2 regions of the Paenibacillus sp. FSL W7-1287 genome follow, and region 2 is predicted to be linked to the other one. Evidence: riboswitches for the same ligand, from Rfam matches in the RefSeq annotation. Region 2 holds a riboswitch; the other holds the start of a gene.

Evidence for each region. A riboswitch is a leader RNA that binds a small molecule or an ion and turns the genes downstream of it on or off. The one in region 2 is predicted to bind thiamine pyrophosphate.
Region 1: it holds a riboswitch for thiamine pyrophosphate, as region 2 does, so the genes downstream of both, NSQ99_RS13640 (ECF transporter S component) here and NSQ99_RS12095 (ABC transporter substrate-binding protein) in region 2, are expected to answer to the same signal.

What each region holds. Positions count from the first base shown of each region.
Region 1 covers NZ_JBBORD010000001.1:2,993,027-2,998,589, reverse strand. The annotation lists gene NSQ99_RS13660 (zinc ribbon domain-containing protein) at 1-175, shown strand, start outside; gene NSQ99_RS13655 (TRM11 family SAM-dependent methyltransferase) at 186-1,148, shown strand; gene NSQ99_RS13650 (energy-coupling factor transporter transmembrane component T family protein) at 1,277-2,053, opposite strand; gene NSQ99_RS13645 (ABC transporter ATP-binding protein) at 2,022-3,617, opposite strand; gene NSQ99_RS13640 (ECF transporter S component) at 3,634-4,203, opposite strand; TPP riboswitch at 4,280-4,392, opposite strand; gene NSQ99_RS13635 (LOG family protein) at 4,471-5,028, opposite strand; gene NSQ99_RS13630 (hypothetical protein) at 5,509-5,563, opposite strand, start outside.
Region 2 covers NZ_JBBORD010000001.1:2,636,708-2,642,270, reverse strand. The annotation lists gene NSQ99_RS12100 (glycosyltransferase) at 1-914, opposite strand, end outside; TPP riboswitch at 1,138-1,247, shown strand; gene NSQ99_RS12095 (ABC transporter substrate-binding protein) at 1,496-2,524, shown strand; gene NSQ99_RS12090 (MTH1187 family thiamine-binding protein) at 2,584-2,883, shown strand; gene NSQ99_RS12085 (ABC transporter permease) at 2,873-3,646, shown strand; gene NSQ99_RS12080 (ABC transporter ATP-binding protein) at 3,646-4,404, shown strand; partial or broken gene NSQ99_RS12075 (IS1595 family transposase) at 4,763-5,563, shown strand, end outside.

The DNA.
Region 1 (5,563 bases), 360 kb from region 2:
GTTGAATTTAGCAGATGACAAGCAGTGTCCGAGCTGCAATCGCAGTAATCCGATTGATGCGATTGGGTGTGTGCATTGTAATGCAAGCTTTATCGTTCAGGAGCATTCAACGATTGAGCCCCAATATATCGAGCTGAACCATCCAACGAAGCAAGCACGGCGAGACGATGAGTAAGGTGGTTCGTGTGAATAGTAAGCGATATATATATCGATATACCTGCCATGAGCAGGAGCTAGCCTTATGCAGCTTGGAAATTAGGCAAATGCTGCGTGTAGAGCCAAGCTGGTATCAATCAACGGCAGTTATAGATAGCGAGCTAGAGGTTTCTCCGCAAAGAAGCCCATATGTAAAATACCGACTGGAAGTGTTGCTCAGTGCTGAAAGCTACGAAGACTTGCTCCATGAAGCAGCGGAATTACAGCTACAGGAAGTATATAAGATTACTGCGCTTGAGGTGATCCAAGACGGTAACGCGAGTAAGCTGCCTTACGAGCTGAGGAGAAGGATGGAGCGGGAGCTTGGGACCGCGATTGGCGGCAGCATTCATCTTAAGTCCCCTGATGTTTGGCTAGGCGTCATACAGCTCGAGGGAGAGTGGCTGCTCGGCATATACGAGCAACATGCTGGCAAGTGGCAGCAATATGATCGCAAGCCAAGACACTACTCTACTGCGTTAAGTACACGCGTTGCACGTGCAGTGGTCAATACACTACTGCCTCAGCTGGATTCAACGGTAACACTGCTTGATCCTTGCTGCGGCATCGGAACGGTCTTGCTACAGGCCTGCGATCAAGGAGTCTCTGCAAGAGGCTATGATATTAATCCACTCGCAGTTGTTGGTGCCCGTGAGAATATGGCTGCCTTCGATTTTAGCTGCAGCATCGGCATTGCCGATATGAGAGAGCTGCAGGATGATTACGATGTCGCGGTGCTGGATTTGCCGTACAATCGTTGCTCCGTGCTGCCGGAGTCCGAGCGTAAAGAGATGCTGCAGGCCTTGAGCAAATTAGCGAAAAGAGCAGTGATCGTCTCTGTCGAGCCAATCGAGCATGAGCTGCAGGCGATTGGAGCTACGATCATCGATGCTGGACAGGTGCAGAAAACTCATTTCAAGAGAGATATATGGCTTGTACAGTTTGATCAATAGCGTTAGGGATACACGCTCGAGTCATTTTTATTACACTAGAAATGCCCATCACGGTTAGAAATCTAAACGTGATGGGCATGTTGTTGTTGCAGATGTATCAGGTTGGATGTAGCTGAAGCTTTTCAATATTATACCGGGAGCTCAGGAACGATAAGCGCGACGGCGGTACATATTAGCACGATGCAAACAAAGATGCCATCGTAGGCAGAGAAGCTAGTGATATAATAATAGGTTCGCTTTTGCTGAAATTGCTTTGCTTCCATTGCAATACCGATGCGATGGGCTCTGCGGATCGCCTGTGCAATTAGCGGAATGCTATACAGCTTTATCATCTGATAGATTTTAGCAAAGCCGCGATCTGCTTGAACTCGCCGTATACGTAGTGCTCGTCTTCGTAATTGAACCTCTTCGATCATGTAAGGTACGAGGCGCAGCCCTGCAAGAAACGCATACGCATACTTAGCTGGTAAACGAAGCTGCTGCATAAATGAATAAAGCAGCTTTACAGGTGGTGAGGTAAGCAGCAGCAGTAAGCTGATGATGCCGATTAATAAGGACTTCGTTCCGATCATCATACCTGAATGAATACTTTCATGGGAGATCTTTATGATCCACCATTGCCAGATGATATCATTTCCTCTGCCGAATAACGTCAAGGTGATACCTGAGGACAAGCTGGATATGAGGATCGGAATATGAAGTAAGGCAACCTTCCGCGCGGGGAAACCACTGCTAGACCAGAGCACGATACTAAGGCAAATGATATAGCCAACATATAATCCAATGGCGCGACTGAAAAATACAAACAGCATGATAGCGAATAAGGCAACAAATTTTAATGAAGGATTACAGCGATGTAGCCAGGTTTGTTTGTTAGGTGTGAACCAGTTGAGTAAGCTGTTCATCGTCTGCCTCCTTAGAATATAGCGCATGTGCTGGTAAACATGTCGTTAACGTACCATGCTCAATATGCCAAATTTGTGTTGCGAAGCGCCTCATAATTTGCTCATCATGCGTTATCATCATAATCGTTACGCCACTAGCCTGTAGCTGCTGCAGCCACTCAAGCATAATAAAGGTGCTGCGTGCATCTTGACCGAAGGTAGGCTCATCCAGTAATAGTATGGAACGATTTTCGACAAGTGCTGTCAACACGCTTAGTCTACGCTTCTGTCCGATGCTTAGCTCATAAGGATGTCGGTCAGGCGGTACGCTTAATTGAAGCTGCTCGAGTGCCGCTGATGCTTCAAGCGTTAGCTGCTGAAGATCGATTCTGCTCTTGCGTTGTTTAGGAGCAAATAGCCTTTTTATCCAATGTTCGCCTTGCTCCTTCTCTGTTCGTTCCTTATCATACTTGACGATAAGTGAATGCGTAACCTCATCAATGATTCGATCTGTAATGAATTGCAGCTCAGGATTTTGAAAGACATAGCTCATCGAAGGAGGTATGTCCTCGCCCACGTCCTCACCTTGGATGCGATAGCTGCCATTAGAGGCTAGCAAGCGTGCCAATGCGAACAGCAGTGTGCTTTTACCAGCCCCATTTGCACCTCTTATCGCAATCCAATCTCCTTGCTGTGCGGCGGCATATGGTACAACGAGTGAATACGCTCCGCGTTTAACTTTAAAGTTTTGCAGCTCGAGCAATGGTTGGCTACCGCTAATGTTTGGTTGAGCTTGCAGCTCGGCAGTAGCTTCAGCTCGGAAGGCTAAGCTTAGTGAGTTCGATTGATAAGAAAAATACTCCTCCCATATATTCGGATACCATATCCCTTCCTGCATTAAAAATGACTTCTGCTCTGCAAATACATGAGACGGGTGGCCATCAGCAATAATGTCACCTAGACGATTTAACACTACGACACGATCAAACCAGTCGAGAATACCGTCAATATGATGCTCAACGACAATGACGGTATGCTGCGCTAACGTGCTACGGATCGTTTCCCATATATATTGCTTGCCCTCAGGATCTAGCAGGGCAGAAGGCTCATCAAGAAATACAACATCCGGCTTAAGAAGCAATACCGCCGCAAGAGCAAGACGCTGCTTCATCCCTTGTGACAGCTCTGCAATCGGAGTATGTAGCTTGGGCAAGTGCAACTGGACATGCTCCAGAGCTTCCTCAATGAGCTGCTTCATCTGCTCTTGTGGGATTTGTTGATTTTCAAGGACAAACGCAAGCTCCTCATCGACATAGCTCATGCAGAATTGCGTGTCTGGGTCTTGAAAGACAAAGCCCCAGCTCTCTGGCTTTGTAATTTGCTCTGCCAGCAGTGGGATTTGGACTGCTCCCGGTATAATGCCGCTAATAATTTGTAAAAGCGTAGACTTGCCACAGCCGCTAGGTCCAAGCAGCAGTAGTTTTTGACCATGAGGGATGGAAAGGGTGAGATCGTTGAATATAAGCTGCTTTTCCCCACTGTACTTGGCTCTCAGCTTCGTAACACCTATCGCTTTATTCGTCATCCGTTAAACTCCTTCTTTACTGCTTAAGGTTGTCAATTTCTGAATAGTCAATTGGGCGAATTAACGAAGTGACCTTCGTTTTTTCTAGCGCAAGCACGATATAGTAGGCGAAGATCCCTGTAAAGATAAAGGCGCTAATGACACGTAATCCGTACTTCACGATTAATGCCCATGTTTCCAATTCAGCGTAACCATAGCTTAGATCTAGCAGGAAGCCGCCAACGCAGGACATGATGCCTGCTAATCCTGCAACTGCAATTGAAAATTTGCGATATCGGAATGCTAGGAAGACGAGCTCAGCTCCAAGACCTTGAATTAATCCGTACATTAGAACCTCAAAACCGTTACCGACTAACGCGGATAGACTTGCACCTGCAACACTTGCCAATAGCGCTGCCCCAGGCTTGCGAATAAGAAGAGCAGCAAATGGACCGACCATAAACCACATACCATAAATTAATTGACGCAGCGTTGGCAATAACGGCTTCACTACGCTGTATAGATCGTCCCAAAACTTCATGATTACTCCAAATACGATACCTATCACTATAATGACAACGATGTCTACTAAACTAAGTTTTTTCATGTTTTGACTCCTCCAACATTGTTTTGTATGCACAAAAAAACCGTCTGGATATACGCAGACGGTCAGAAAATCCCTCTTTTTCTAAACACCCATTCTCTACGCTGGTATTATCCAGTTCAGATCAACGGTCAGTAGCGGGGTAATAGCTACTATCTCAGCCTGTTTCCACAAGCACCCGGACGGTTTATATGCAACTGTGATCTAATGTACTATACATTTCCAAACTTGACAACTGTATATTAAGAAATTGTAAAGGTTGAGGAATATTTATAGCTCGTCGGGATGGCGGAAATTAGCCATCTGCTCTAACAGCTCGTGAGGCTGCTCCGCGACAAGATTAAGTGCAGCGTAGCGTCCTTTTAAGAATTGCTCCTGTACCATATGATCAAACAGATGGATTAGCGGGTTGTAGTAGCCTTTAACATTCAATAGACCGCATGGCTTTTTGTGCAGCCCAATTTGACTCCATGTAATGACTTCAAAGTACTCCTCCATTGTCCCAGCACCGCCAGGCATAGCAATAAAGCCGTCTGATAGATCCATCATTTGATGCTTACGCTCATGCATTGAATCAACCTTAATGAGCTTGGTAAGCTGCTCGTGGGCAATTTCTCGATGTGCCAGATGATGAGGGATTATGCCGATAACCTCTCCGCCAGCTTTTAACACAGCATCTGCAACCGCCCCCATCAAGCCCGTGCGCGAGCCACCATAGACGAGACCGATGCCACGTTGAGCAAGCTCATTACCTAATGCAATAGCAGCTTGTTCATAGTCAGAAGAAGCTCCAATACTGGAACCACAGTATACAGCAATACGTTTCATAGCAACTCTCCATTCTACATTAGGATAGGTTTAGTATAATTTTTCCAAAAGACATAAGCAAGCAGGAGTAAATGTGGATACTGTAAAGCATGCGGCAGAATAAGCTTGGGCCATTTAATGCAATGTGTAGTGCGTGTTTAACCTTATGCGCTTGGACTTGTCAACATTCAAACATATTACTTCGTCTACGTTGTTAGGACTAAGATCAGGACGTTAAGTCTTGCAGGATGGAGAACGTCATTGAATATTATTTGGTAGTGTCATGGATGTTGGGTGGGAATATGTCGTTATGTCATGTGGAGGGGAATTTGAGATTTTGAGATGGCAAAATGGTTCGGAGTGAGAATTCCTTTATGACATATCGAATAAAGCTCAGTATACAAGCTCCTACTTGCCGTAAGGCGCAGCTAGTTAATGTCACTTCCAGCCGGCGATATAAAACCCGCCAGTCTGGAAGTATATTTCCGCTGTTTAATAGCTTTAGTCTTCGTCATTAAATGTATCTAAAGCGGCATTCCCTTGTCCTTGATCACCA
Region 2 (5,563 bases):
AAATGAGGCAGCCATGTCGCTGTAGCAGGATTATGAAAGCTCATATCTGTCATATACTTTGATGTTGAAAGTGCTTGGGTATACCAATAAGTGGCTTCAGGATACCGTTTTTCGTGTAAAAACAAGCTGCCAAGCTGATAGCAAAAATCAGGACGAGGTGGCGTGTATTCAAGCGTCTGCAGTAGGCTACGAATGGCAAGCTCCCTCTGTTTTAATTGGGCATAGCAGTGCGCTTTGCGAGAGCAGGCTGCAATGTTATCCTCGACCCAGCCCTTTTTTCCTTCAAGAAACAGATCGTACCATTGAATGGCTTCTTCGTAACGGGCATGGTCGCGCAGCTCATTTGCAAAGTAAAATTGATCACGTGGCGTAAATTCTTCTCCTTGCTCCAATCGAGCTAAGTAAATATCGAGATTACGATTGGACGCATGACGTTCCTTCCGGTGCGTTACAGCAATGTCTGAGTGGAAGCTGGAGCCGTATACAGATAAATATTCATGTACTGGACCAATCCACTCAAAATTCATGGAGCGTTTAACGAGGCGATTGCGGCGATAGCTGTAGGTAGGTTTGCCATTCTCATCAAAGGCAAGATTGTACTTCATCGTAACGGTATCGTAGTTAAAAGGCTCGCGCTGCTTCAGCTCAAGTAAGCGGGCAAGATCCTCTGGCATCAGTACATCATCCGCATCAAGCCACATGATATAGTCACTGGTTGCTTGCTGAAAGCTGAAATTACGAGCAGCTGCAAAATGATTAATCCATTCAAAGTCATACACTTTTGCACCGAGCGAGGTAGCAATCTCTTTCGTCCGGTCTGTTGAGCCTGTATCCACAATGATGATCTCGTCAATAGCCTCCTTCACGCTATTGAGACAGCGAGCAATCACATCTTCTTCATTTTTCACGATCATACATAAACTAATCGTAATCAACAACATCACCCTTTATCAAAGTCTTGTATAGTCTTGTATAGTCTATTAGTCAACCATAAGAAAAGTGCTAGACACGTGGAATGAATGTGCCTGTATACCCCTATGTTTAGACGCAGCTTACAATGCTAGACGTGTTCATCATGAGCAGGGCTATCCAAATGAATAACCGTTTGCTATAATAAACAATAGATTAACCAATTGAATACGACACTTCGGGAGCTAAGATGAACTTGGCTGAGAGGAGAACTGTTCTGTTCTCGACCGTACCTGATCTGGATAATTCCAGCGTAGGAAATGTGCCATAACATTAACCGGCCACGTTTCTATGCCCGGTTTTTTTGTGCTCTGCAGCAGAGCAGATACATATTCGGGCATCGAAAACGATCAATTAACCTGTATGAACGTTTGAACAGCGGGCAAGCTGTTTCATAGCAGGGTAATGACGTTGCTGCAAGGCATCCTTCCTCTACGCGAAGGGTGTCTTTTTAATACCTATGATGATCAGCGTGTCAAAATGGTCAATCTAAAAAGAAAAAGAAAAAGAGATGGAGAGAAAAGCTATGAAAATTCAAAGCACCAAATGGCTCGTTATGGTTGTGCTGCTAGCGATGCTTACAGCATGCGGTAATACGGGGAATGCAGGAAATGCGGAGAATGCAGCAAAGGGGAATGAAGCAGCCTCAGAGGAAAAGCTGCGCAAGGTACAGCTTATGCTGGATTATACGCCAAATACAAACCATACCGGACTGTATGCAGCTCGTGACCTAGGATACTTTGCAGAGCAGGGCTTAGAGGTGGAAATTATTGCTCCAGCAGATGGTGGAGCAGACGCACATGTTGCAGCGGGAAATGTAGAGTTTGGTGTAAGCTATCAGGAAAATGTGACGCTATCACGCATCGCTGGTTTACCAGTTGTGTCGCTTGCGGCCATTATTCAGCATAACACCTCAGGCTTTGCATCGCCTAAGGATAAAGGCATTGTAACACCGAAGGAATTTGAAGGGATGCGCTATGGCGGATGGGGCTCTCCGATTGAGCAAGCCACAATCGAGTCCTTAATGCTTGCAGCAGATGCTGATTATAGCAAAATGGATATTGTGAATATGGGCAATAGTGATTTCTTTGCAGCGGTTGAGCGAGATATAGATTTTGCTTGGATCTTCTACGCTTGGACAGGGATTGAAGCAGAGCTGCGAGGGGTAGATCTTAATATGATCTATATGAAGGATTATAATGAAAATTTAGATTATTATACGCCAGTGCTTGTAACGGGTGAAGCGATGATTAAGGAAGACCCTGAGCTCGTTCGTAGCTTTGTCGCAGCAGTAGCAAAGGGATATCAGTACAGCATCGAGCACCCAGAGGAGGCGGCAGATGTATTGATTGCAGCAGAACCAGATCTTAATGCAGAGCTTGTTAAAGCAAGTCAGCAATGGCTAAGCCCACGCTATCAGGACGATGCACCACGCTGGGGTGAGCAGAAGCTGTCCGTATGGCAAGGATATGCTGACTGGATGTACAGCAATGGCTTGCTAGAGGGTGAGCTTGAAGCTGAAGCGGCATTTACTAATGAGTTTTTACCAGAATAAGTGAAACACGCCAAAGGCGAATTGTTAATAAGTAAACTAAAAAGAGGAGTGAAGGCTAAGTGGCTAATGCATTATTGAGCATTCAAATGATACCAAAAACGAATAACGGGGAAAGTGTCATACCTTATGTTGATCAAGCAATCGCGATCATTAAGGAATCAGGGGTACCGTATCGTGTAGCTCCGCTGGAAACAACAATGGAAGGCAATCTGGATGAGCTGCTGCGCATCGTTCAACGAATGCATGAAGCGATGACGGAGGCAGGATGTCCAGGAGCATTATCTCAAATCAAAATTTCCTACAACCCACAAGGTGCATCGATGGATAAGCTGCTGGAGAAATACCCGGATGGACAGTAGAAAGCGTCTATGGAGCAGCATATGGCCGCCAGCGCTAATGCTGCTTCTCATATTCATCGTATGGGAGTTTATCGTTCGCTATGAGCTGGTATATAGCTGGTTAATTCCGTCTCCCATAGGCGTAGGTCAAGAGATGATCAACAGCTGGTCAAGACTGATGGAGCATTGGCTGGCTACGATGCAGCTCACGCTGCTAGGCTTTGTTGGCGGTGCGCTAAGCGGTATTGCACTTGCTATGCTATTGCACTTTATTCCGATTATAAGACGTGCCATGTACCCTGTACTCATATTGTCGCAAAATATTCCCGTTATCGTCATTGCGCCAATATTAACGATGCTGCTAGGCTTCGGAATGCTGCCAAAGGTGCTGCTGATCGTGCTTGTTTGCTTTTTCCCAATCTGTATCGCTATGCTGGGCGGGCTTGCGCAGATTGATTATAGTTTGAATAACTATATGCGGATGATCGGGAGCAACAAATGGCAAACCTTCATTCATCTGGAGCTGCCAAGCGCGCTAAGCAATGTATTCAGCGGCTTAAAAATAGCCGCATCTTATAGTGTATTAAGTGCAGTTGTAGCAGAATGGCTGTCTCCTAAGGTTGGACTAGGAGGGTTTATGATCTTGTCTTCTCGTGGCTACATGCCGGAACGCGTATTCGCTACCGTGCTCCTGATCGTGATGACGAGCTTATTATTGTTCTGGCTTGTTACGCTGCTGGAGAGGCTTTGCATACGCTGGCGACCTCGGAAGGAGGCGAGCTAATGCTTGAGCTAAAAGGGGTAAGCAAGTCATTTGTAACAAATGGTGAGCGGCATGAGGTGCTGCGCAACATTAATCTCTCCGTTAAAAATGGAGAGTTTGTATCGATGATTGGTCCATCTGGCAGTGGGAAAACGACATTATTTCAATTAATTGGCGGATTAAATGAGCTGGATACAGGTGAGATCTGGCTTGAAGGCAATAATATTACGGGTGAGCGAGGACATATTGCCTATATGCCTCAGCAAGCGTCTCTGCTGCCATGGTATTCAGTAAAACGCAATATTGCATTAGCTTTGCAAATAGCAGGAGCGGGTAAAAAGGAGACTCAGCAGCAGGCCGAGCAATGGCTCGAGCGTGTAGGACTAGCTGAGTACAGTGATGAGTATCCATATAAGCTGTCAGGCGGTATGAGTCAGCGTGTATCGTTTCTGCGTGCGCTGCTGTCACCGCAAAAGCTAATGCTGCTAGATGAGCCGTTTGGAGCGCTCGATGCGCTAACAAGGCTGCATATGCAGCAATGGCTGCTGTCAATCTGGGAGCAGAACCGTCGCTCCGTGCTGCTTGTTACCCATAGCATAGACGAAGCACTTATGCTGTCCGATCGAATCATCGTACTATCGAGTCATCCTGCTACGGTCGTTCAAGAGGTGTCGGTTCCGTTCGACCGTCCTAGAAGCGGAGAGCTTTGGAGTACGGCTGAATTTAACGAATTAAAGCAGCTTATATATGGGTTGTTGCAGGCCCAAGGTGCAGGCTAAGCCTGCACCTTTTTTAGTCCTACTTTGATCACGATGTTAAACTGTTAGCTTATTCGACATCGAATCTTGAATTCAGCCAGTGACTTCGGTGCTCACGTACCAACTACAAGTGGATGCTTCCGTAGTCGTTTTCTGTGAAAACGTTTAGCTCCGCTCCTCAGTCCCTTGCTTTATCCAACTACATCGTTTTGAAGAAACGCACATCGTAAGCATAAACCTTGGTGCTGAAAGTAGGACTTATTGAAGCATAATTATAACCTTTAAGCTTTACATAATGGCTGTTGATATTTGATGATTACGAATAAATGTTCTATTACAAGTGTAATATCACAACCAAGGGAGTTGCGGTTCCTGTACAGCGATTGATGAAATACAAGAGCAGAAGCATAAAGATGGACTTGTTTGCCCGAATTGCAATAATCATTCTGTCGTGCGTTATGGAAAGTACGCTGCAGACCTCATGTTTGGGTTCGCTTTATTGAATGCATAATTGAGGGCTTTGCTTTTCTCTGAGAAAATGTGCAGAGCAGTTAAACGGTGAAGTCACGCATGTCACCTTGTTTTACTGGCGGCATAAGATTCTCTCTGCTCTAAAACAGATTCCAACCGAAGCATTTCAAGATATTGTTGAGATGGATGAGACTTACTTTCTGTACTCGGAAAAAGGCAAACGAAATATCACCCCCAACGCAAGCCTCGTGAACGTGGCGGCAAAGCTATATATCGTGGTATTAGCCACGATCAAGTTTACATACTGGTTGCTCATGACCGTCAGAAAATTCTTACTCTGGCATACTTGGGCGTGGACGCATTCGGACTACAAAATTGGATGAAGCGATTAGTGGTCATCTATCTGACTCAAACATGCTATGCATTGATTCGTGGAGGGCATTCAGTTCCTATGCGAATTCAAAAAGCTTTGCTCATTAATGTTTCAAGTTTCGACGGTAAACAACGTGCGAAAGGCATGTACCATATCCAAACGTAAAGTACTGCCACAGCCGCTTAAAAAAATGGAATGGATGGACCGCTTTAATAGTGTTGCAACCAAATATTTGCAACATTATTTGGCTTGGTTTCGTTATATAGACACAAGGAATATGAGAATACCTCAAGGAATAAGAAAAATATGTTGGTCAAATCGTGCCTGTTTATTCAT